DNA from 4 places in the Mesorhizobium sp. M0029 genome. Region 2 is predicted to be linked to each of the others. Evidence: predicted binding sites of a transcription regulator. Region 2 holds the regulator's gene; each other region holds the start of a gene.
What was found. Region 2 encodes PhoB, which activates phosphate uptake and scavenging genes when phosphate is short. Its sites were predicted from a motif close to TGTCATNNANCTGTCAT; they were not measured.

Region 1 (5,448 bases), on a different contig from region 2:
ACGACTTCCTCGACCGGCTCCAGCAATTCACCGTTCTCGCCCTTCTGCATGACGACGCGCGGACGCGACACGGCGATTTCAAAGCCTTCGCGGCGCATCGTCTCGATCAGCACGGCCAGCTGCAATTCGCCGCGGCCGGAAACGAAGAACGAATCCTTGTCGGGCGATTCCTCGATCTTGAGCGCGACATTGCCTTCGGCTTCGCGCAGCAGGCGGTCGCGGATGACGCGGCTGGTCACCTTGTCGCCTTCAGTGCCGGCGAGCGGCGAATCGTTGACCAGGAAAGACATGGTCACGGTTGGCGGATCGATCGGTTGCGCATGCAACGCCTCGGTCACCGCCAGGTCGCAGAACGTGTCGGCGACGGTGCCTTTGGACAGGCCGGCAATGGCGACGATGTCACCCGCCTGCGCCTCTTCGATCGGCTGGCGCTCAAGGCCACGGAACGCGAGGATCTTGGAGATGCGCCCGGTTTCTATCTGCGTGCCGTCATGGTGGAGCACCTTGACCGCCTGGTTGGACTTCAGCGTGCCGCTCTCGATACGGCCGGTAATGATGCGGCCGAGGAAGGGATTGGCTTCCAGGATGGTGCCGATCATGCGGAACGGGCCGGGATGAACGGTCGGCTCCGGCACATGCTTGATGACGAGGTCGAACAGCGGCGCCAGGCCCTGGTCCTTCGGGCCTTCCGGATTTTCCGAGACCCAGCCATCGCGGCCAGAACCGTAGAGGATCGGGAAGTCGAGCTGCTCGTCAGTGGCGTCAAGCGCTGCAAACAGGTCGAACACCTCGTTGACCACTTCGACGTGGCGGGCGTCCGGACGGTCGATCTTGTTGATGACGACGATCGGCTTCAGGCCGACCTTGAGCGCCTTGCCGACGACGAACTTGGTCTGCGGCATCGGGCCTTCGGCCGCGTCGACCAGCACGATCGCCGAATCCACCATCGACAGGATGCGCTCGACCTCACCTCCGAAATCGGCGTGGCCGGGGGTGTCTACGATGTTGATGCGGGTGTCCTTCCAGTCGACCGAGGTCGCCTTGGCCAGGATGGTGATGCCGCGTTCCTTTTCGAGGTCGTTGGAATCCATGGCGCGCTCGGCGACGCGCTGATTGTCGCGGAAGGAACCGGATTGCCGCAGCAATTGGTCGACGAGGGTGGTTTTTCCATGGTCGACGTGCGCGATGATCGCGATATTACGAATTTTCATTTTGTGGTCTCGGGAGCGTTGCAGGCAGCAGGCCAAAGGGCGCCGCCTCTTTCGGTTGCGCGGCTCATACAGGGTTTTTCGCAATTGCGAAAGAGGAGGCGCACCACCAAATACTCATCAAATCTTAAGCATCTCGGTGTGAGATGGTTTTGTTAACCAAGGCGGGAACCTTTCTGGGCCCGGGTAGTTCGAAATTCATGACCGACAAACTCAACCGATTTTGGCCCCTCATCGCTTCGGTCGCATTCGCTGCCGTGCTGGCGGCCAATGCCGCTCAATCGGCCGCCACGGTGAAGGAAGCCAATCCGGCTTCGTCGTCCGACCGGACGGCCGAGCAGATGTTTGCCGACGCCCCTGATGGCGTCGACCCCGTGGTCACCGGCCCGGTCAGCGCCTCTTTCAAGCAGAGGCAGCGGGTTGCAGGCTGCGACAGCGCGGTGTGGCCGAAGATTCCGACGGTTTGCTACCCGGACTGACGGCTGCCCATTCCAGGCATAGCGATCCTTCGCACCGACCCAAAGGCTTACGCCGACCGCACCGGATCGAGCGTCACCTTGTAAAGCTCGATGTCGTCGCGATCCATAAGCCGCACGGTCAGCTGCTCTGTCGCCCCTGAAATGTCCACCAGGCCAAAGAACTGCAGGCCGGCCGAGGGTGGCAGGTTCTGGCCCTGTTCGGTGGTCGGCGCCTTGATGAATTTCAGCTCCGGGCCGAAGGTCATGTCGAAATCATTGGGACCGAAGGTACCGGCGTGGATCGGGCCCGAGACGAATTCCCAGAAAGGATTGAAATCCTGGAACCGCGCCTTGTCGGGGTTGTAATAGTGCGCCGCCGTGTAGTGGACATCGGCGGTCAACCAGACCGTGTTGGTGATGCCGGCAGTCTTGATGTAGCGCAACAGGTCGGCGATCTCGAGCTCGCGGCCTTTGGGCAGGCCATTGTCGCCATTGCTGATGGCTTCCGCGCCGACCTTCTTGGCGCCGTCGTCCCAGACGACGAGGCCGAGCGGCATGTCGGCGGCAATGATCTTCCAGGTCGCCCTGGAATTCGTCAGCTCGCGCTTCAGCCATTTCGTCTGCTGTTCGCCCAGCATGCGTGACTGCGGCGTCATGTCCTCCTGCATGTCGGGGCCGTTCGGGCCGCGATAGGAGCGCATGTCGAGGAAGAACACGTCGAGCAGCGGCCCATGCGCGATCTTGCGGTAGACGCGGCCGGGCTCGGACGGCTCGTAGCGGATCGTCGTCATCTCATGGAAGGCGCGCGCCGCACGCGCCGCGAGCACATGGACGGATTTTTCGGTGTAGCGGCTGTCGGCGCCGAGATTCTTCGAATCCGACCAGTTGTTCAGCACCTCGTGATCGTCCCACTGGTAGAAGGTCGGGCAGATGGCGCTCAAGGCCAGAACGTTTTTGTCCATCATGTTGTATTTCCACTGGTCGCGGTACTCATCCAGCGTCTCGGCCACCTTGCGCTTGCCGTCGATCAGGACGACGTTTTTCCACTTGCCGCCGCCAGGCAGGTCTACCTCGTCCTTCATGGCGCCATCGGCATAGATGGTGTCGCCAGAATGCAGGAAGAAATCCGGCGTGTGCCTGGCGATGGTGGCGTAGGTTTTCATGCCGGTCTCATCGATTCCCCAGCCCTGGCCGGCCGTGTCGCCCGACCAGGCGAATTTTATGTCGCGCTTCGAGGCGGGTGCTGTGCGGAAACGGCCGACGATCGGTTCGGAAACGGCGTTGATATCCGACAGGTCGGCGGCAGTCATCCGGTAGAAGATATCCTGGTCGGAGGCGAGGTCGGTGAGCAGGCGCTTGACCGTGAAGTCGCTGGCCGGCGAGGTATCGAGCGGCGCCAGCCGCGTCGCATTGGCGAAGTTTTCCGTCGACGACACTTCGAACATGACGCGCGAAGGCCGGTCGGTGCGCGTCCACACCATGCCGCTCGAGGCATCGACATCGCCGGACTGGACGCCATGGGTGAAGGCCGGGCGCTGGCTGGCGCGCGAATAATAGGGCAAAGCGAGCCCCGATGCGCCGAGCAGACCGGCGGCGCTGGCAGAGGTGACGAAAGCGCGGCGGGTCAACGAGATCTTGTTCATGGCTGTCTCCTGATGGCTTCGAACGGTGCCAGCAAGCTCCAGCTTCAATGTTTCAGCCACATCTCGGGAAGATGAAACTTTGATAACAATCGACAGGTGATCTCCGCCCTTGAGGGGGGAGATGTCGCCGAAGGCGACAGAAGGGGGTCGCCTCGCTTGGAGCGCCGACCTCCTATGCGCAAGAGGCTGAGTCCGGTCGCACGGCCCCCCTCTGGCCGCTTCGCGGCCATCTCCCCCCTGATGGGGGAGATTAGTACCGCGCCTTACGCCGCTTGCGGCTCCGGATCGAAAGCCGGCCTGCTCGTATTGATCAGCAGCGACAGACACGCAGCCACGATCGCCGTCAAACCGGCGATCAGGAAGGCCAGTTCGTAATTGCCCTGCAGTTCGCGCATGGTGCCGCCGAAGGCGGCGGCGGTGGCGGCGCCGACTTGGTGGCCGGCTACGATCCAGCCGAACACGATCGGGCCGCTGCGGTCACCGAACGCCTCGTTGGCGAGCCTGAGCGTCGGCGGCACGGTGGCGATCCAGTCGAGACCGTAGAGCACGGCGAAGATGATCAGGCTAGTCGCCGAGAAGCCGGAATAGGGCAGATAGATTAGCGCCAGGCCGCGAATGCCGTAGTAGACGCCGAGCAGCTTGCGCGGGTCGAAACGGTCGGTGAGCCAGCCTGACAAAGTCGTGCCGATCAGGTCGAAAATGCCCATCAGCGACAGCAGGCCCGCGGCCTGTACCTCGGGGATGCCCATATCGCCGCAGAAGGAGATCAGATGCGTGCCGACCAGCCCGTTGGTGGTGAAACCGCAGATGAAGAAGGTGGCGAACAGATACCAGAAGACGCGGGTGCCGGCGGCGCGGCGTAGCGTGTTCAGCGTATGCGCCAGGAAATTGCCTTGCGATGCCGGCGACACCGGCGGCACGTCATCGGCCCCTGCGCCATAGCGCACCATGCCGATCGAAGCGGGACGCTCCGGAACCAACAGCCAGACCAGCGGCAGAAGACAGGCGGTGGCGATAGAGACGGCGGTGGCGACGGGCTGCCAGCCGCCGGACTGGGCGAGCGATGCCAGTAGCGGCAGGAACACCAAGAGGCCGGTGGCGCTGGAGGCCGACATCAGCCCCATCACCAAGCCGCGATTGGTCTTGAACCAGCGGTTGACGATGGTGGCGCCGAGCACGGTGGCGACCGCGCCGGAGCCGATACCTGAAAACACGCCCCAGGTGAGGAACAGATGCCATGGCTCGGTCATCAGCAGGCTGAGCGCGGTCGAGCCCGACATGATCACAAGCGAGGCAAGCAGCGTGCGGCGCAAGCCGATACGCTCCATCAGTGCGGCCGCAAACGGCCCGGTCAGGCCGTAGAGGAAGATGCCGATCGCGGCGGCAATCGAAACCGTATCGCGCCCCCAGCCGAAGCTTTTATCCAACGGCAGCATCATCACGGAAGGAGCCGAACGAAGCCCGGCCGCGATCAACAGGCAGAGGAAGATGACGCCGACCACGACGAAAGCGTAGCGCTGGCCAAAGGGACGGGATTGAGCTATCATGTTACTGACCGGTACGTTGCAGGTGGGGACATGTATACGTACCGATCGGTAACACGTCAATCGAGTCATACCATGCCAACGGACAAAAATATTGAACTGACCATCAAGGACGGTCATGCAGCCGCACCGCCCAAGGCTGCCAAGAAAATCCTCGACGTGGCCTACGACCTGTTCTACCGCCGCGGCATCCGGGCGATCGGCGTCGACGAGATCGTCAAGCGCGCCGGCGTCACCAAGCCCAGCCTCTACCGCAGCTTTCCCTCCAAGGACGAGCTCGCCGCTTCCTATCTCAGGCAATATGACCGTGAGTATTGGGAGCGTTTCGACGAAGCCGTGGCTGCCCATCCCGGCGACCCGCGCGCACAGCTCAGGGCTTTTCTGACTCGCGTCGGCAAGCGCACGCAAAGGCCGGACTATCGCGGCTGCGGCATGACCAACGCGGCGGTGGAATATCCCGAACATGGCCATCCGGCGCGTGTCGTCAGCGAGGCCAACAAGCAGGAGTTGCGCCACCGCCTGCGCGCCATGGCCGCAGCGATGGGCGCTAAAGACCCTGACACGCTCGGCGACGGCCTGCTGCTGTTGATCGAAG
Region 2 (5,448 bases):
CCTTGTTGTCGAAGGTCAGGTAGAAGACGTCCTTGTTCTCGATCAGGCGATCATAGCCGACGACCGGAATGCCTTCGTCCAGCGCCTTCTGCACCGCCGGGCCGATGGCCGAGGCGTCCTGCGCCAGGATGATCAGCGCGTTGGCGCCCTGCGAGATCAGGCTTTCGACGTCGGTCAGCTGCTTGCCGGGATTGGACTGCGCGTCGGCCGAAATGTACTTGTCGCCGTCGGCTTCGATCGCCGTTTTCATCGCCGCCTCGTCGGTCTTCCAGCGCTCTTCCTGGAAGTTCGACCACGACACGCCGATGACCTTGTCCTTCGCCTGCGCGACCGAGACCAGCGCCAGCGACATGGCGACACCCGCCAGCATGGCGGCTGCAAATCTGTCCATCATAATCCTCCCTGCGCCGCGTGCGGCGCGACAAAACTGGCCCGAGGGCCGGCACACAGAGGCCCTATTTTTTCGAGCCTCGAAAAAATACTGGTTCAATGATAAGGCGCTGTCAACATCGATTCTGATGGATTCTGATGGCCTTGCCGAATTTTTTCGAGGTCCGCAATAAACAATGACAGGGCTGCCGGCGTCTGCCAATATTTGGCTGGTGCCGTCGAACGCCTTCACTATCATGAGGCGCGAGGAGGCCGGGAGGAAACAAATGTCGGTTGGAATCCGCCACGACGATCTGCGCCGTCGCAACCGTGCGATGGTGATTTCAGCCGTGCGCCGGGCCGGCCAGCCGTCGCGGACCGAGATTGCGGCGACCACCGGCCTCAGCCACTCGACCATATCGGCAATCTCGTCTGATCTGATTCAAGAAGGCATCCTGATTGAAGGCAAACCTGGCGAGACCGGCGCACTGAAACGCGGCCGGCCGCAGGTGGGCCTTGGTCTCAACCCGGAAGCGGCGGCGGTGATGACCGTCGTGCTGTCGCTCAATTTCCTGTCCGTCACCGTCATCGACTATGCCGGCCACGTCGTCGCCGAGGAACAGCGCCGGCTGGACACGCTGACCAAGCCGCGCGACGAGCTGATTGGCGAATGCGTAGCAATCGTCCGGCGGCGGCTTGAGGATCCCGACCTCGATGTCCAGAGCATCGCCCGCATTGCCATGGGCATCCAGGGCATCACCGATTCGCAGGCGCGCGCCATGCTGTGGTCGCCGATCACGCCACTGACCGACATTGCCTTCGCCGACATGTTGGAAGCGGAATTCGGCATTCCTGCCACCATGGAGAACGATTGCAACATGATGGCGGTGGCGCTGCAATGGCGCCAGCCCGAGCGCTACCGCGACAATTTTATCGCCATCCTCTTATCGCACGGCATCGGCATGGGCCTGGTGCTGAAAGGCGAACTGTTCACCGGCACCCATTCCTCGGGCGGCGAGTTCGGCCACATGATCCACCGTCCGGGCGGCGCGCTCTGCCGCTGCGGGCGGCGCGGCTGCGTGGAAGCCTATGCCGGAAACTACGCCATCTGGCGCAGCGCCAAAATGATGGGCGAGGATGCCGAGCCGGTCGATATCGGCGACGCTGATATGCGCGCACTCGCCGCGCGCGCCCGCGAAACCGACGGCCCGGAGCGCGAAGCCTATCGCAAGGCCGGCGAGGCGCTCGGCTTCGGCCTCGGCAGCCTGTTTGCGCTGATCGATCCGGCACCCGTCGCCATGGTAGGCGTCAGCGCCGCCGCCTTCGACCTGATCGAGCCGGCATTGCGCGAGGCCATCGCCCAGACTGCCGGCGGCCAGCACTCGAAGTCGATCTCCTTCGACACCGAGCCCAACGAACTGCCGCTGATCCGCGAAGGCTGCGCCATGCGCGCACTCGGCTTCGTCGACCAGGAGATTTTCGCACCGGGCATTCAGCCCAAATCTGGCAAGCATGTCGCCTGAAAGGCCGGCAACGGCGCGACGCGCAGCATCCTAATCTTCCCTGATCGCGTAGCCGGCGCCGCGAATGGTACGGATGACATCCGGCATGCGGCCGTTGTTGACGGCCTTGCGCAGCCGCCCGACATGGACATCGACGGTTCGCTCGTCGATATAGATCGTCTCGCCCCAGACATTGTCGAGCAGTTGGCTGCGCGAGAACACGCGGCCGGGATGGCGCATCATGAATTCGAGCAGCCGGAACTCGGTCGGTCCGAGCCTGATCTCGCTCTTCTTGCGGTAGACCCGGTGCGATTCTCGATCGAGCACGATGTCGCCGACCTTGAGCACGCTGGACAGCACTTCCGGCTTGGCCCGGCGCAGCAGCGCCTTCACTCGCGCCATGAACTCCGGCGTCGAGAATGGCTTGACCAGATAGTCGTCGGCGCCGGTGGACAGGCCGCGCACGCGATCGCTTTCCTCACCGCGCGCGGTCAGCATGATGATCGGCAGCCGCTCGGTTTCGGGCCGCACTCTAAGCCGCCGGCAGAGCTCGATGCCGGAAACAGCGGGCACCATCCAGTCGAGCACCAGGAGATCGGGCACGTTTTCCTGCAGGCGGATCTCGGCCTCGTCGCCGCGTGTCACCACCTCGACGTGATAGCCTTCGGATTCGAGGTTGTAGCGGAGGAGCACGCCTAGCGGTTCCTCGTCCTCCACGACCATGATGCGTGGCGCGATCATCGGCAGTTCACCCTCATCAGGCCGGCATGGCCATCGCCGTCTCGTCCTGCTTCGGACGATTGGCGGGCAGTTGCTGGCCGGTCAGCACATAATACGCATTTTCGGCGATGTTGGTGACATGATCGCCGATGCGCTCAAGATTCTTGGCGCAGAACAAGAGATGCGTGCAGGCGGTGATGTTGCGAGGGTCTTCCATCATGTAGGTCAAGAGCTCACGAAACACGGACGTGTATTTGACGTCGATGCGCTCGTCGTCATTCCTGAGTTTTGCAAGCGCTGCCGCATCGGTGGCGGCATATTCCTCGACGACGCCTTGCACCTGGATCAGCACCAGCTGCGCCATGGCGTCGATGGAGTGCGACAGGTCGCGCGGCGTGACACTGAGGCCCACGGTGCCGACGCGCTTGGCGATGTTCTTGGCGAGATCGCCGATGCGCTCGAGGTCGCCGGCCATGCGGATCGAGCCGACCACGGCGCGCAGATCGTTGGCCATCGGCTGGCGCTTGGCGATCAGCGTGATGGCGCGGTCGTCCAGTTCGCGCTGGCGCGCATCCATGATGGCGTCGTCGGAAACGACACGCTGTGCCAGCGCATTGTCCGAATTGAGCAGCGCCCTGGTCGAGCCGCTGACCATCGAGCCTGCCAGATCGCCCATGTCGCGGATCAGCTTGCTGATCTGCCCGAGCTCTTCATCGAAGGAGGCGACGGTATGTTCACCCATGATCTTGGTCCTCGTGCCTGAAATTCACCCGCCGGAAGGTTCAGCCGAAGCGGCCGGTAATGTAATCCTGGGTGCGCTTGTCGTCGGGGTTGGTGAACATCTTGTCGGTTGCGCCCTCCTCGACGAGATAGCCGAGATGGAACATCGCCGTGCGCTGCGACACGCGCGCCGCCTGCTGCATCGAGTGGGTGACGATGACGATCGTGTAGTTCTGGCGCAGCTCGTCTATCAGCTCCTCGACACGGGCGGTGGCGATCGGATCAAGCGCCGAGCAGGGCTCATCCATCAGGATCACTTCCGGCGACACGGCGATGGCGCGCGCGATGCACAGGCGCTGCTGCTGGCCGCCGGACAGGCCGGTGCCGGGCTCCTGCAGGCGGTCCTTGACCTCGTTCCAGATCGCAGCCTTCTTCAGGCTCTGCTCGACGATCTGGTCCATGTCGGACTTGCGCTTAGCCAGCCCATGGATGCGCGGGCCGTAGGCGACGTTCTCGTAGATGGACTTCGGGAACGGGTTGGGTTTCTGGAACACCATGCCGACGCGTGCGCGCAGTTCGACGACATCGATGTTCTTGTCGTAGATGTCGTCTTCATCGAGCGTGATCTTGCCGGTCACCCGCGCCGAATCGATGGTGTCGTTCATGCGGTTGAGGCAGCGCAGGAAGGTCGACTTGCCGCAGCCGGACGGGCCGATCAGCGCCGTCACCTGGTTCTGGCGGACGTCGAGATTGACGTCGAACAACGCCTGCTTCTCGCCATAGAACACGCCGACCTTGTCGCCGCGCATCTTGATGACTTCGTTCGACTTGGCGTTCATTTTGTCGCCCACTGCATTCTCAAGGGACTGTTCGGTCATGATGTTCATACCAAATTGCCTTTTTTCTACCAGCGCCGCTCGAACCGGCGCCGGAGCACGATCGCGGTGATGTTCATGGCCATGAGGAAGACGAGCAGGATGATGATGGCGCCGGACATGCGCTCGACAAAAGCGCGCTCAGCCTCGTTTGCCCACATATAGATCTGAACCGGCAGCGCGGTCGCCGGATCGAAAGGCGTCGTCGGATAATCGGCGACGAAAGCGACCATGCCGATCAAGAGCAGCGGTGCTGTCTCGCCGAGCGCACGCGCCAGGCCGATGATGGTGCCGGTAAGGATGCCTGGGGCGGCAAGCGGCAGGATGTGATGGAACACCATCTGCATCTTGGAGGCGCCGAGACCTAGGGCCGCCGAGCGGATCGACGGCGGCACCGCGGCGAGGGCGGCGCGCGTGGCGATGATGATGGTCGGCAGCGTCATCAGCGTCAGCACCAGGCCGCCGACGAAGGAAGCCGAGCGCGGCATGCCGAGGAAGTTGATGAACACGGCAAGGCCAAGCAGACCGAAGACGATCGACGGCACCGCCGCGAGATTGTTGATGTTGACTTCGATCAGGTCCGTAAAGCGGTTCTTCTTGGCGAATTCCTCGAGATAGATCGAGGCGGCGACGCCGATCGGCAGCGCCAGCAACAGCACGATCACCATCATGTAGAACGAGCCGATGATCGCCACGCCCATGCCCGACGTTTCGGGCCGGCTGGAGGCGCCATAGGTGAACAGGCCGGTGTTGAAATGCTCGGCCATCACGCCGTCGGCTTTAAGCTTGTTCATCCAGTCGATCTGCTGGTTGGACACCTTGCGGCGCGCTTCATCGACGCCGAGGTCGATCTGACCCTTGAAGGCCGAGTCGAGGTTCGCGGCAGCCAGGATGTCGACGTCACGCGTCCTGCCGATCACCGACGGATCGGCGGAGACGATGTCGCGCAGCTGGACGCGGGCGCCTTCCGACAGGAAGCCCTTGAGCTTCAGCATCATCGGCTTGTTGGCCGGATCGATGCCGAGCTTGGCCACCAGCGCGTTTTCGGCGAGCTTGGGATAGTTCGCCTTGATCAGCACGGTAGGGTCGGTGGCGCGCTTGCCGGAGGGATCGATCACCTTCTCGTCGAAGGTGACCGGCAGCGTCACCGTCGTCTGCCAGAAGGCGGTGTAGCCTTTCGAGACGATGGTGATCAGCATGATGGCCAGGAACGCCAGGCCCACCGAGATCGCAATCACGCCATAGATGCGGAACCGGCGTTC
Region 3 (5,448 bases), on a different contig from region 2:
AATTCCTGTACCATGACCTGCCGGCGTCAAAACGATCGTGGTGGCTGATCGTCGAAAAGCAGGGCGAGGTCGATCTTTGCTGGTACGATCCGGGCTTCGACGTCGATCTCTACGTCTCGACCGATCTGTGCACCATGACCTCGATCTGGATGGGCTGACGACAGTTCACAAGGAACGCGACAAGATCAGCCTGACCGGCGATCTCGACGTCGCCGGCAAGATGCAGATCTGGCTTGGGCTCAGCCCGTTTGCGGTGATGCCGAAGCGCGTGGCGGCTTGAGGTCCCTGCGCATTCCACAGATCGGCTTGCCTCTAAAAATACTAGTTGCAAAATGCAATCAGTTTGAATACTGATTGCAAATCACAACTGGTCACCGAAAGGGAGTCTCCATGTCCAAACTTCGCGTCAATGCCTTCACCTTGTCGCTCGACGGTTTCGGCGCCGGTCCTGACCAGGACCTGCAAAATCCGCTCGGCGTTGGTGGCGAATATCTGCACAAATGGATGACCGGCACCCGCACCTTCCATGAGATGGTCGGCAAGGATGGCGGCACCACCGATGTGGACGACCGGTTCACTGTCCGCAGCTTCGACAATGTCGGGGCCTGGATCCTCGGCCGCAACATGTTCGGCCCAATCCGCGGCGAATGGCCAGACGAGAGCTGGAAAGGCTGGTGGGGCGACAACCCGCCCTATCACGTGCCGACCTTCGTGCTGACCCACTACAAGCGCGACCCCATTGTGATGGAAGGCGGCACCGTTTTCCACTTCGTTGCCGGCGGCATCCACGCCGCGCTCGAACAAGCAAAGGCCGCGGCCGGCGGCAAGGATGTCCGCGTCGGCGGCGGCGTTTCCACCATCCGGCAATATCTGCAAGAGAAGCTCATCGACGAGTTGCATCTGGCGGTGTCGCCGGTGTTGCTCGGGAGGGGCGAGAGCCTGTTTGCCGGGCTGGATATGCTGAAGCTGGGTTACCAGTGCACCGAGCAGGTGGCGACAGCGCTCGCCACGCATGTGACGATCAAGCGGGTGTAGTGGCGAAGTGATAGGCGCAGGCTTCTTTCTCCCCGTTCTACGGGGAGAAATGCCCGGCAGGCAATGAGGGGCAGCGCTGCTTTTGGAGGTTAGCAGCGTCCGACGGCTGTGAATTCGTCGATGCCGGCGCTGCCCCTCATCCGCCCTTCGGGCACCTTCTCCCCGTGAAACGGGGAGAAGGAAAAGTGCTCAATACTTCTCCGGCACGTAAAGCTCGCGCGGCAGGACCTGGCGCTCGTACTCCGGGTTGAACACCCGCTCGGGCAGCGTGATTTCTTCGTGCGGCACGTCCTCATAGGGCAGCTGTTTGAGGAGATGGTCGATGCAGTTCAGCCGCGCCCGCTTCTTGTCGTTGCCTTCGACGATGTACCACGGTGCCTCTGGGATGTTGGTGCGGGCAAACGTCTCTTCCTTGGCCTTGGTGTACTGCTCCCAGCGCACGCGCGACTGCAGGTCCATCGGCGACAGCTTCCACTGCTTCATCGGATCGTGGATGCGCATCATGAAGCGCATCTGCTGTTCCTCGTCGGTGATCGAGAACCAGTATTTGACCAGCGTGACGCCGGAGCGGACCAGCATGCGCTCGAACTCCGGCACATCGCGGAAGAACTCTTCGACCTGATCGGGTTCGGCAAAGCCCATCACCCGCTCGACGCCGGAGCGGTTGTACCAGGAGCGGTCGAACAGCACGATCTCGCCGCCGGCCGGCAGATGCGGCACGTAGCGCTGGAAATACCATTGTGACTTTTCGCGCTCGGTCGGCGCCGGCAGCGCCACGACGCGGCAGATGCGCGGGTTGAGGCGCTGGGTGATGCGCTTGATGACGCCGCCCTTGCCGGCGGAATCACGGCCCTCGAAAACCACCACCAGCTTCTTCTTGTGGTAGGCAACCCAGGACTGCAGCTTGATCAGTTCCGACTGCAAGCCGATCAGGTCGCGGAAATACTGCATGCGATCGATCGACGGCGGATGCGCGTTCTTGTAGATCTTGGCGATCTCCAACGACAGCGCCGGCTCCGAGATTTCCAGCTCATAGTCCTCGTCGAGCGTGTCGGCGAGTTCGGCTTCCAGCCAATCCCTGGCCGGAGAATTCTGCTTCAACTCGGTCATTTCCACTGCTCCGCTTGCCGGCTGACATGAAACCCTGAGCCGACTCGATATAGGCCGCCAATGACGGTTTTATTGCAAGCCGCCGGCCAGCCGGTCATCACTGCAAACCAGCGAGCATTGCCCATCCATCGCCGTGGGATGGCGACAAGCCGCTCAAATTGTCCTACAAATGGCGGACCCGTTCGGGCTTCCCCGCCCTTTCCTGCTAAAACCGCCTCCCCACCAAAACTACGAGGATCTGACATGGAATACCGCACGCTTGGCCGTTCCGGCTTGAAAGTTTCGGCGCTGACCTTGGGAACCATGACCTTCGGCGGCAGCGGGCCGTTCGCTGCCGTCGGCAATTCCGATCTCGCGGAGGCCTCGCGCATCATCGACACTTGCATCGATGCCGGCATCAATCTCATCGACACCGCCAATGTCTATTCGAACGGATTGTCGGAAGAGATCATCGGCGAGGCGCTCGGCGGCAAGCGCAAGAACGACGTGCTGATCGCCTCCAAGGCGCGCATGCGGATCGGCAAGGGCCCCAATGACGAAGGCCTGTCGCGCCATCATCTGATCCGCGAATGCGAGAAGAGCCTGAAGCGCCTCAGGACCGATGTCATCGACATCTATTTCCTGCACGAATGGGACGGCGCGACGCCGCTCGAGGAAACCATCGCCGCGCTCGACACGCTGGTTGCCCAGGGCAAGATCCGCTATGTCGGCTGCTCCAACTATTCCGGCTGGCAGGTCATGAAGGCGCTCGGCATCAGCGACAGCCAGCACCAGCCGCGCTTCGTCACCCAGCAGATCCACTACACGCTGGAAGCACGCGAGGCCGAGTATGAGCTCTTGCCGATCTCGGTCGACCAGGGCCTTGGCGTTTTGGTGTGGAGCCCGCTCGCCGGCGGCCTGCTGTCGGGAAAATACCGCCGCGACAGTCCGACGGCGCGCCAGATCGGCGGCTGGTCGGAACCCCCGATCCGCGACGAGGATCGGCTGTGGCGGATTGTCGACGTGCTGGTCGATATCGGTGCGGCACGCGGCGTTTCGGCGGCCCAGGTGGCGCTGGCCTGGCTGCTTGGCCGGCCGGCCGTCAGCTCGCTGGTGATCGGGGCGCGCAACGAAGCCCAGTTGAAAGACAATCTCGCCGCGGCAAGCCTGACGCTGTCCTTTGATGAACGCCAGCGTCTCGATGCCGTCAGCCGGCCGCCGGTGCTCTATCCCTACTGGCACCAGCAGTTTACGGCGAAGGACCGCTTCGGCCCGGCCGATCTGGTTATGGACCGCAGCGTCATCTGACTTAAGGGCGGCCGGAAGCCGCTAGCCCGCGATAAACCGCCAGACCTGCGGATCGGGCTCGATCTGGCCACTGAGCACGAAATATTTGTAGAGCACGAGCAGGCAGATCGCCTGCTCGGCCCGCTCGTCGGCGAATTTGCGGCAATAGGCGTTGGCCGCCGCAACGATGCGCTGGGCCTCGGCCGGATGCTGCTCGAGATGATGCACCCGCTCGGCCAGATCGCTGAAGTCGGGCGCCAGCGGCACATAATGGACATCGGGCTCGAGCTGCCCCTCGGCGAACCAGGTCTCGTAAGTCGGCGGCGGCATCAGGCAGAGCGAGTTCGAGCTCATGATCCATTTCAGATTGGTCGCGACATCATTGCCTTCGAGCGAGATGATGTAGCGGTAGCGGCGCTGCTGATCGATGCTGAGATAGGGCTTGCGGTATTCCGCAGGTGCTGTCGCCCTCGGCGTGCCGACATCGCAGAACGGCAGATTGCGGGCTGCATCCAGCAACAAGGTGCGGATCGGATTGTTGAGTTCGCCGCGCCAAACGACGAGCGGATGCTTGTCGGCGAAGGCGACATCGTCGGCCGGCATGTAGAAATGACGGAACTTGTTCAGCTTGAACAGGACGCCGTTGCCGTTGTCGCCGGCTATCGGCCGGTCCTTGACGATCGACGGCATCTTCGGCACTTCGATGACGTCGCCGAATTCCAGGTCGATGCGCAGATCAGGGTCGAAATAACGTGTGAACTCCTTCAGATCGTAATAGTACATGCTGCGGTCCGACGGCAGCCGGCTGACCGGCACGGCCTCGGGGCTGGGGCTAAAAGGCTCCCGCAGCGTGTTGTAGTAATTGAGCCGCTGGCGGACCGATGCGTCGGAAAGCCTGGCCTGATCGAGCAGCCGGCCGAGCCGGCGCCGGAAAAGAACCGGCGGCGCGATGTCGCGCATGGCGTTGCGCGCATAGTAGATCAGCTTCTGTGCGTTTCTTTGAAGCGTGGCCATCGGTCGTTTTGATTCGAAATCGGTCGGCGGCGGCTCCAGCAACTGTCCCGCAGCCTTTTCTAAACCATTGTGTTCGCCATCACGCAAGTCCAGAACCGCTGGCATCTGCCCTCGCGGCGCTGTTGTGTTTGCCGGCCAATGCTTCTAGGCAGGATCAGGCACAGCGAAAGGAAACGATATGGCTCGACCACCGAATTACGGTCAGGAACGCAAAGAGCGCGACCGGCAGAAGGCCGCCAAGAAGGCGGAGAAGCTCGCCGCCAAGGTCGCGGCCAAGGAGCGCGCCGAGCCTGAGAACGAGGCAAGTTCGAAAACCGACACCGAAACAGAAAAATAGGCAAGACAGGATCACCGGCCCACGAAACGGGCCGGATCCTGGCAAAATGCCGGTCTGATCAGGCCGATGTGATCAGGCCGGGGCCTTGTCGCTGACGAAGACGTTGACCTCGCGCGCGGCGGCGATGAAGGCGCGTCTTGCTATCATCGCCGGCTTGTCGCCGGCCAGCGCGTCATGGCAGGCCTGCAGCGCTTCGCGGTGCTTGGGGCTGCGCTTGCCGGGCCAGCTGTTGAGCAGGTAATCGGAAGCCTCGCGCACCGTACGCAAGAGCTGAGTGCTTCCCTCCGTGCCCGACTTAACGGTCACGGGTGTTTCAAATCGGTTGTTTTCCATGGCCGCCTCTTACGCCATCGGCGTCCGCGAAGCGAGGCCGAAAGCGGATCGCGACGGCGTTCTTTCGTTTTCGTGACCAGTATCAAGCGGCGACGACGGCAAACCCCCTGGCGCGCAGGCCGCGCCGGTCATTGTGCAACGACGTCACCAGGCGGGCGCGGCTGCCGGCGATATGGGCGGAAAGTCGCGCCGCCGCCGCATCGGCATCGCCGGCCCGCACCGCCGCCAGAATGGCGTGATGCTCGCTCCAGGCGCGGCCAAGGGCCGCCTCGTCGCGCACCTCCAGCCAGCGCGCCCGCGACAGCCGCGTCATGGCATCGCGCACGGCCCGAAACAGGAACTCGTTGCCGGAG
Region 4 (5,448 bases), on a different contig from region 2:
CCTCACCCTCCTCCAGCACGACGCGCCGGGAGGTTCCGTCAGCCAATACGTCGAAACTTTGCTGGTTGTCCATGATGTTGCCCAGCATGATCTGGCCAAGGATCTGTTCATGCACCGTTGGATTGGTGATCGGCACCATGGTCTCGACGCGGCGGTCGAGATTACGTGGCATCAAGTCGGCCGAGGCGATGTAGACGATCGCCTCGTCCGACGGCAGGCCATGGCCGTTGCCGAAGCAATAGATGCGGCTGTGTTCGAGGAAGCGGCCGACGATCGACTTGACCCTGATGTTTTCCGACAGGCCGGGCACCTGCGGCCGCAGGCAGCAGATGCCGCGCACGACGAGATCGATCTCGACGCCGGCACGGCTGGCGTCATAGAGCGCGTCGATGATGTTGGGATCGACGAGCGCGTTCATCTTCATCCAGATGCGCGCCGGACGGCCAGCCAGCGCGTAGGCGACCTCGTCGGCAATGTGCTTGAGGATACGGCTGCGCAGCGTAAACGGCGAGATGGCGATCCGCATCTCATCGGTCGGCTCGGCATAGCCGGTGATGAAGTTGAACAGCTGGGCGACATCGCGCGCGATCGTCGGATCGGTGGTGAAGAAGGACAGGTCGGTGTAGATGCGCGCGGTCACCGGATGGTAGTTGCCGGTGCCGAGATGGACATAGTTGCGCAGCTTGCCGTCCTCGCGCCGCACTACTAGCGACATTTTCGCATGGGTTTTGAGTTCGAGGAAGCCGAACACGACCTGGACGCCGGCGCGTTCGAGGTCGCGCGCCCAGCGGATGTTGGCTTCCTCGTCGAAGCGCGCCTTGAGCTCGACCAGGGCGGTTACCGACTTGCCGGCCTCGGCCGCGTCGACCAAGGCGCGCACGATCGGGCTGTCGTTGGAGGTGCGGTAAAGCGTCTGCTTGATCGCCACCACCTCCGGGTCGGCCATCGCCTGGCGCAGGAATTGGACCACCACGTCAAAGGATTCATAGGGGTGGTGGACGACGATGTCCTTCTCGCGAATGGCCGCGAAACAGTCGCCGCCATGCTCGCGGATGCGCTCGGGAAAGCGTGGATTGTAGGGGGTGAACTTCAGGTCGTCGCGCGGCACGGCGACGATCTCGGAAATCTGGCTGAGCGCCAGCGGGCCGGTCAGAACGCTGATGCGGCTCGAAGAGACGCCAAGCTCGCCGGCGACGAACTCGCGCAATTCGCCGGGCATCGACTTGTCGAATTCGATGCGGATGACCGAACCGCGGCGGCGGCGCTTCAGCGCCGTCTCGAACAGGCGCACGAGATCTTCCGACTCTTCCTCGACCTCGATATCGCTGTCCCGGATGATGCGGAAGGTGCCTGAACCCTTGACCTCATAGCCGGGGAACAGCTTGCCGATATAGAGGCCGACAGCCTCCTCCAGTGGAATGAAGCGAACGTGCTGCTTGCGGTCGGGCAGACGGATGAAGCGCTTCAGCGCCACCGGCAGGCGCAGAAGCGCGCTCATCTCCTCGCCATTCTTGCGATGGCGCAATTGCAGCGCCATCGAGAAGCCGAGATTGGGAATGAACGGAAACGGATGCGCCGGGTCGATCGACAGTGGAGTCAGGACCGGGAAGACCTGGTCCTGGAAATGGTCTTCCAGCCAGACTTTCTCATCCTTGGTTAGTGCATCGCGGGTGATGCTCTCTATGCCTTCCTTGTTGAGCAGCAGCATCAGCGCTGAAAGGCTGTTCTGCTGGTCCTCCTGCAGCCGCTCGACCTCGCGCAGCAATTGTTCCAGCTGCTGCTCCGGCGTGCGGCCGTCGGGGCTCTTGAGCGCAATGCCTTCGCGCACCTGGCCGGCAAGGCCGGCGACGCGGACCATGAAGAATTCATCGAGATTGGCGGCCGAAATCGACAGGAAACGGACGCGTTCGAGCAGCGGATGGTGCTCGTTCTGTGATTCCTCGAGCACACGCCGGTTGAACTGCAGCCAGGAGAACTCACGGTTGACGAACCGATCGGGGTTGCCGCCCTCGGGGCTCGCCACCTCGACATTGATGAATTCGCTCTGCACCGGCTTCAGTTCGTTCATGGTTCCTGCTCTTCCCCGCCAACCGTCCCTTGGAGCGCCGCTGGACGTGCCATGCCTCTAACACGCTTTTTTGACGCATGGCCCTTCGGCGAAAACCATTCCGATTTCAGGGACATGCACTTAACCGGCTCAACGTATCCTCTGACAGGCTTTTGCGACAGTTTCATTTCATCGATCTTGCAAACAGGCCTGTTATGTTCCAGATGCTTTTCGACGAGATCAAGGAGACGACGATGGCAGGCGGTTCCATTCCCCATTTCCAGAACGATGCGGGCCATCCGGCAATCGACATCGGCGTCAAGGAATTCATGTGCACCGGCGCCAACCCGCCCTTCGACCACCCACACGTGTTCCTCGACATGGGCGACGACAATGAAAAGGTCTGCCCCTATTGCTCGACGCTCTACCGCTATTCGGCGAAGCTGAGGGCGACGGAAACGCTGCCGGCCGGTTGCCTTTATATCGACCAGGCCGCCTGATCCTTCCGCGACAAGCCCGATGGAAGACATCAGGTCCCGGCAGGTCATAATCGCCGGGGCCGGCATCGCCGGGCTGACCGCCGCCCTTGCCTTCGCCGGACGGGGTTATCCGGTAAAGCTTATCGAACAGGCACAGCACCTAGAAGCGGCCGGCGCCGGCATCCAGCTTTCGCCCAACGCAACACGCATTCTTCGAAAACTCGGCGCGCTCGACCGGCTGTTGCCGGCAGCGTTGCGGCCGGAAGCGGTCGTGCTCAAGGACGCCCGGACGCTGCGCGAACTGGCGCGGGTACCGCTCGGGCACGCCGCCGAAGCGCGCTGGCAGGCGCCCTATCTTGTCGCCCATCGCGCAGATGTGCAGGCAGCGCTGTTGGCGCAAATGGCTGAACGGCCGCAGATTGAGCTCATCACCGGCGCCCGCGTGACCGGCATCGTCAAAGACGCGCAATATGTCGCCGTGACCGCCGAAGTGGACGGCCGCGAGATCGAGGCACGCGGCAAACTGCTGGTCGGCGCCGACGGCGTCTGGTCGGCGGTCAGGGCGCAACTCGCAGGCGAGGACTTCGTCAAAAGCCGTTTTTCGGGCGAACTCGCCTGGCGAGTCACGATCGCGGCCGAGAGCGCCGCCGGCGAAGCCTTTGTCGCGATCGGCGCCGCCGACTGCGTCACCACGTTCCTGCATCCAGGCTTCCACATGGTCGCCTACCCCGTCAGCAAAGGCCGGGCCTTCAATCTCGCCGCCTTCACCAAGGGTGAGCGCATGGCCGAAGGTTGGTCGGGCCATGCCGATCCTGCGATCCTCACGGCTGCCCTGCGCGGCACCGCGCCGGGCCTGACGAAGCTTGTGGCACTGGCCGGTCCATGGACGGCCTTTCCGATCCACACCGTCGAACAACAGCGGTGGACGAGCCCGCAGGGCATCGCGCTGATCGGCGACGCCGCGCATGCGATGACGCCGTTTGCCGCACAGGGCGCGGCAATGGCGATCGAGGATGCGGTGACACTAGCCGGATTTGTTGCCGCGGCGCCTGCTGGTCTCAGGGGGGCGCTTGCGGCGTGGGAACAGGAACGGCGTCCGCGTGTGGCTAAGGTTGCCCGCCGTGGCGCTGTCAACCGGCTCGCCTGGCACGCTTCGGGGCCGGTGGCGATGGCCCGCAACCTGTTCCTGACAATGCGCTCGTCCGAAAAGCTCGCCGCCGACCTGGACTGGCTCTATGGCTGGCAGGCGTAAGGAAAGCAGATCCGAGACGATCCAGTTCGTCGATGTAGCGATCCTTCGCACCCCCCTCTGCCGCGCCGACTTCAAAAGATCCAACACTGTCGGGGTGCGGCGTAGGGGCTGCTAATTATACAGCCGCATTGAAAATCGCAGCGAGGCCGGCAGCGGGTTCCACCAGCCGGTGCGCAGGCCGGCGGTGCGCAGGCCGGCGGCTGTCCAGGTGTTGCAGCCGACAAGCGCGTTGAAATGGCCGTTCGCCTCGAAGAAGCGGTCGAAGCTGGAATGGGCGGCGTTCTCGATGACGACCGGACCATGCGGCCCTTGCTGGAAACTCGCGTCGATATAGTCGAGCAGCGCTGCAAAATGCTCCTCATCGAAACCGGTGACAGCAGGGTGCGGCTCGGCGATGGTCCCGGCGATATCGACATGCATGACCGAGGCGTCCAGTGTCAGCGCCTTGAGGACGGGCACTGCCTTCAGCTGCGACCAGCTCGGCGTCGCCAGATAGAAGGCCCGGCCGCCCCAGCCAAAGACGATGTAGCGCACTTCTGGGGCGTCGACAGCCGGCGCACCTCGTCATCGACGGGAATGGCGATGTCGGTGTGGATCGGATTCTCCAGCACCAGAATATGGCGCGTGCCCTCACCCGCTGCTGACGCCGGCCACAGCGGACGCGGCACCAGCGTGCCGAGCGTGGCAGCGAGCGCGACCACGATAATCAGCATGGCCACGAAACGCAGGGCTTTTCTCATGCGGCGGCGGCTTTGTGTTTCAATGGAGAAGATCGACCCCAGATAGCAAAAGAGCCCGGCCGCATTGCGGCCGGGCTCTTTTGGTTCGCATGAAAATGCTCAGTGCAGGATCTGCGACAGAAACAGCTTCGTGCGCTCGTGGCGCGGATGGTCGAAGAACTCGGCCGGCGTGTTCTGTTCGACGATCTGGCCCTGATCCATGAAGATCACCCGGTTGGCGACTTTGCGGGCAAAGCCCATTTCGTGGGTGACGCACAGCATGGTCATGCCTTCCTCGGCCAGGCCCACCATCGTCTCCAGCACTTCCTTGATCATTTCTGGATCGAGCGCCGAGGTCGGCTCATCGAACAGCATGATGCGCGGGTTCATGCACAGCGAACGCGCGATCGCCACGCGCTGCTGCTGGCCGCCCGACAGCTGGCCCGGATATTTGTTGGCCTGTTCGGGGATCTTGACGCGCTTGAGGAAGTGCATCGCGATTTCCTCGGCCTGCTTCTTCGGCGTCTTGCGCACCCAGATCGGTGCCAATGTGCAGTTCTCCAGGATGGTCAGATGCGGGAACAGGTTGAAGTGCTGGAACACCATGCCGACCTCGCGGCGCACCTCGTCGATCTTCTTGAGATCGTTGGTGAGTTCCTTGCCGTCGACGATGATCTTGCCCTTCTGGTGCTCTTCCAGCCGGTTGATGCAGCGGATCATGGTCGATTTGCCCGAGCCCGAAGGACCGCAGATGACAATGCGCTCGCCGCGCATCACCTTGAGGTTGATGTCCTTCAGGACATGGAACTCGCCATACCATTTGTGCATGCCGATGATGTCGATTGCGACATCGGTGGTCGAGATGTGCATCTTCTTGGCATCGACCTTGATCTCTTCGGCGCTGACCGCGTTTTCTATGACCATGGCAGGTTCCCCTTTTTGTTCTGTCTT

Region 1: the regulator PhoB is predicted to act here: its motif matches at 3,381-3,397, upstream of NKJ76_RS15245 (alkaline phosphatase D family protein).
Region 3: the regulator PhoB is predicted to act here: its motif matches at 2,206-2,222, upstream of ppk2 (polyphosphate kinase 2).
Region 4: the regulator PhoB is predicted to act here: its motif matches at 2,223-2,239, upstream of NKJ76_RS12885 (RNA degradosome polyphosphate kinase).

What each region holds. Positions count from the first base shown of each region.
Region 1 is NZ_JAMYVF010000008.1:15,435-20,882, reverse strand. Features, by position in the region: gene typA (translational GTPase TypA) at 1-1,211, opposite strand, end outside; gene NKJ76_RS15250 (hypothetical protein) at 1,409-1,687, shown strand; gene NKJ76_RS15245 (alkaline phosphatase D family protein) at 1,735-3,309, opposite strand; gene NKJ76_RS15240 (MFS transporter) at 3,573-4,856, opposite strand; gene NKJ76_RS15235 (TetR/AcrR family transcriptional regulator) at 4,929-5,448, shown strand, end outside.
Region 2 is NZ_JAMYVF010000018.1:71,762-77,209, reverse strand. Features, by position in the region: gene xylF (D-xylose ABC transporter substrate-binding protein) at 1-391, opposite strand, end outside; gene NKJ76_RS25270 (ROK family protein) at 657-1,892, shown strand; gene phoB (phosphate regulon transcriptional regulator PhoB) at 1,923-2,612, opposite strand; gene phoU (phosphate signaling complex protein PhoU) at 2,629-3,333, opposite strand; gene pstB (phosphate ABC transporter ATP-binding protein PstB) at 3,374-4,198, opposite strand; gene pstA (phosphate ABC transporter permease PstA) at 4,216-5,448, opposite strand, start outside.
Region 3 is NZ_JAMYVF010000021.1:11,578-17,025, reverse strand. Features, by position in the region: partial or broken gene NKJ76_RS26735 (winged helix-turn-helix transcriptional regulator) at 1-280, shown strand, start outside; gene NKJ76_RS26730 (dihydrofolate reductase family protein) at 391-1,035, shown strand; gene ppk2 (polyphosphate kinase 2) at 1,225-2,145, opposite strand; gene NKJ76_RS26720 (aldo/keto reductase) at 2,389-3,432, shown strand; gene NKJ76_RS26715 (glycosyl transferase family 90) at 3,454-4,425, opposite strand; gene NKJ76_RS26710 (hypothetical protein) at 4,604-4,762, shown strand; gene NKJ76_RS26705 (DUF982 domain-containing protein) at 4,835-5,068, opposite strand; gene NKJ76_RS26700 (GntR family transcriptional regulator) at 5,178-5,448, opposite strand, start outside.
Region 4 is NZ_JAMYVF010000006.1:128,131-133,578, reverse strand. Features, by position in the region: gene NKJ76_RS12885 (RNA degradosome polyphosphate kinase) at 1-2,068, opposite strand, end outside; gene NKJ76_RS12880 (zinc-finger domain-containing protein) at 2,302-2,547, shown strand; gene NKJ76_RS12875 (FAD-dependent monooxygenase) at 2,567-3,778, shown strand; partial or broken gene NKJ76_RS12870 (TIGR02117 family protein) at 3,890-4,518, opposite strand; gene NKJ76_RS12865 (amino acid ABC transporter ATP-binding protein) at 4,618-5,421, opposite strand.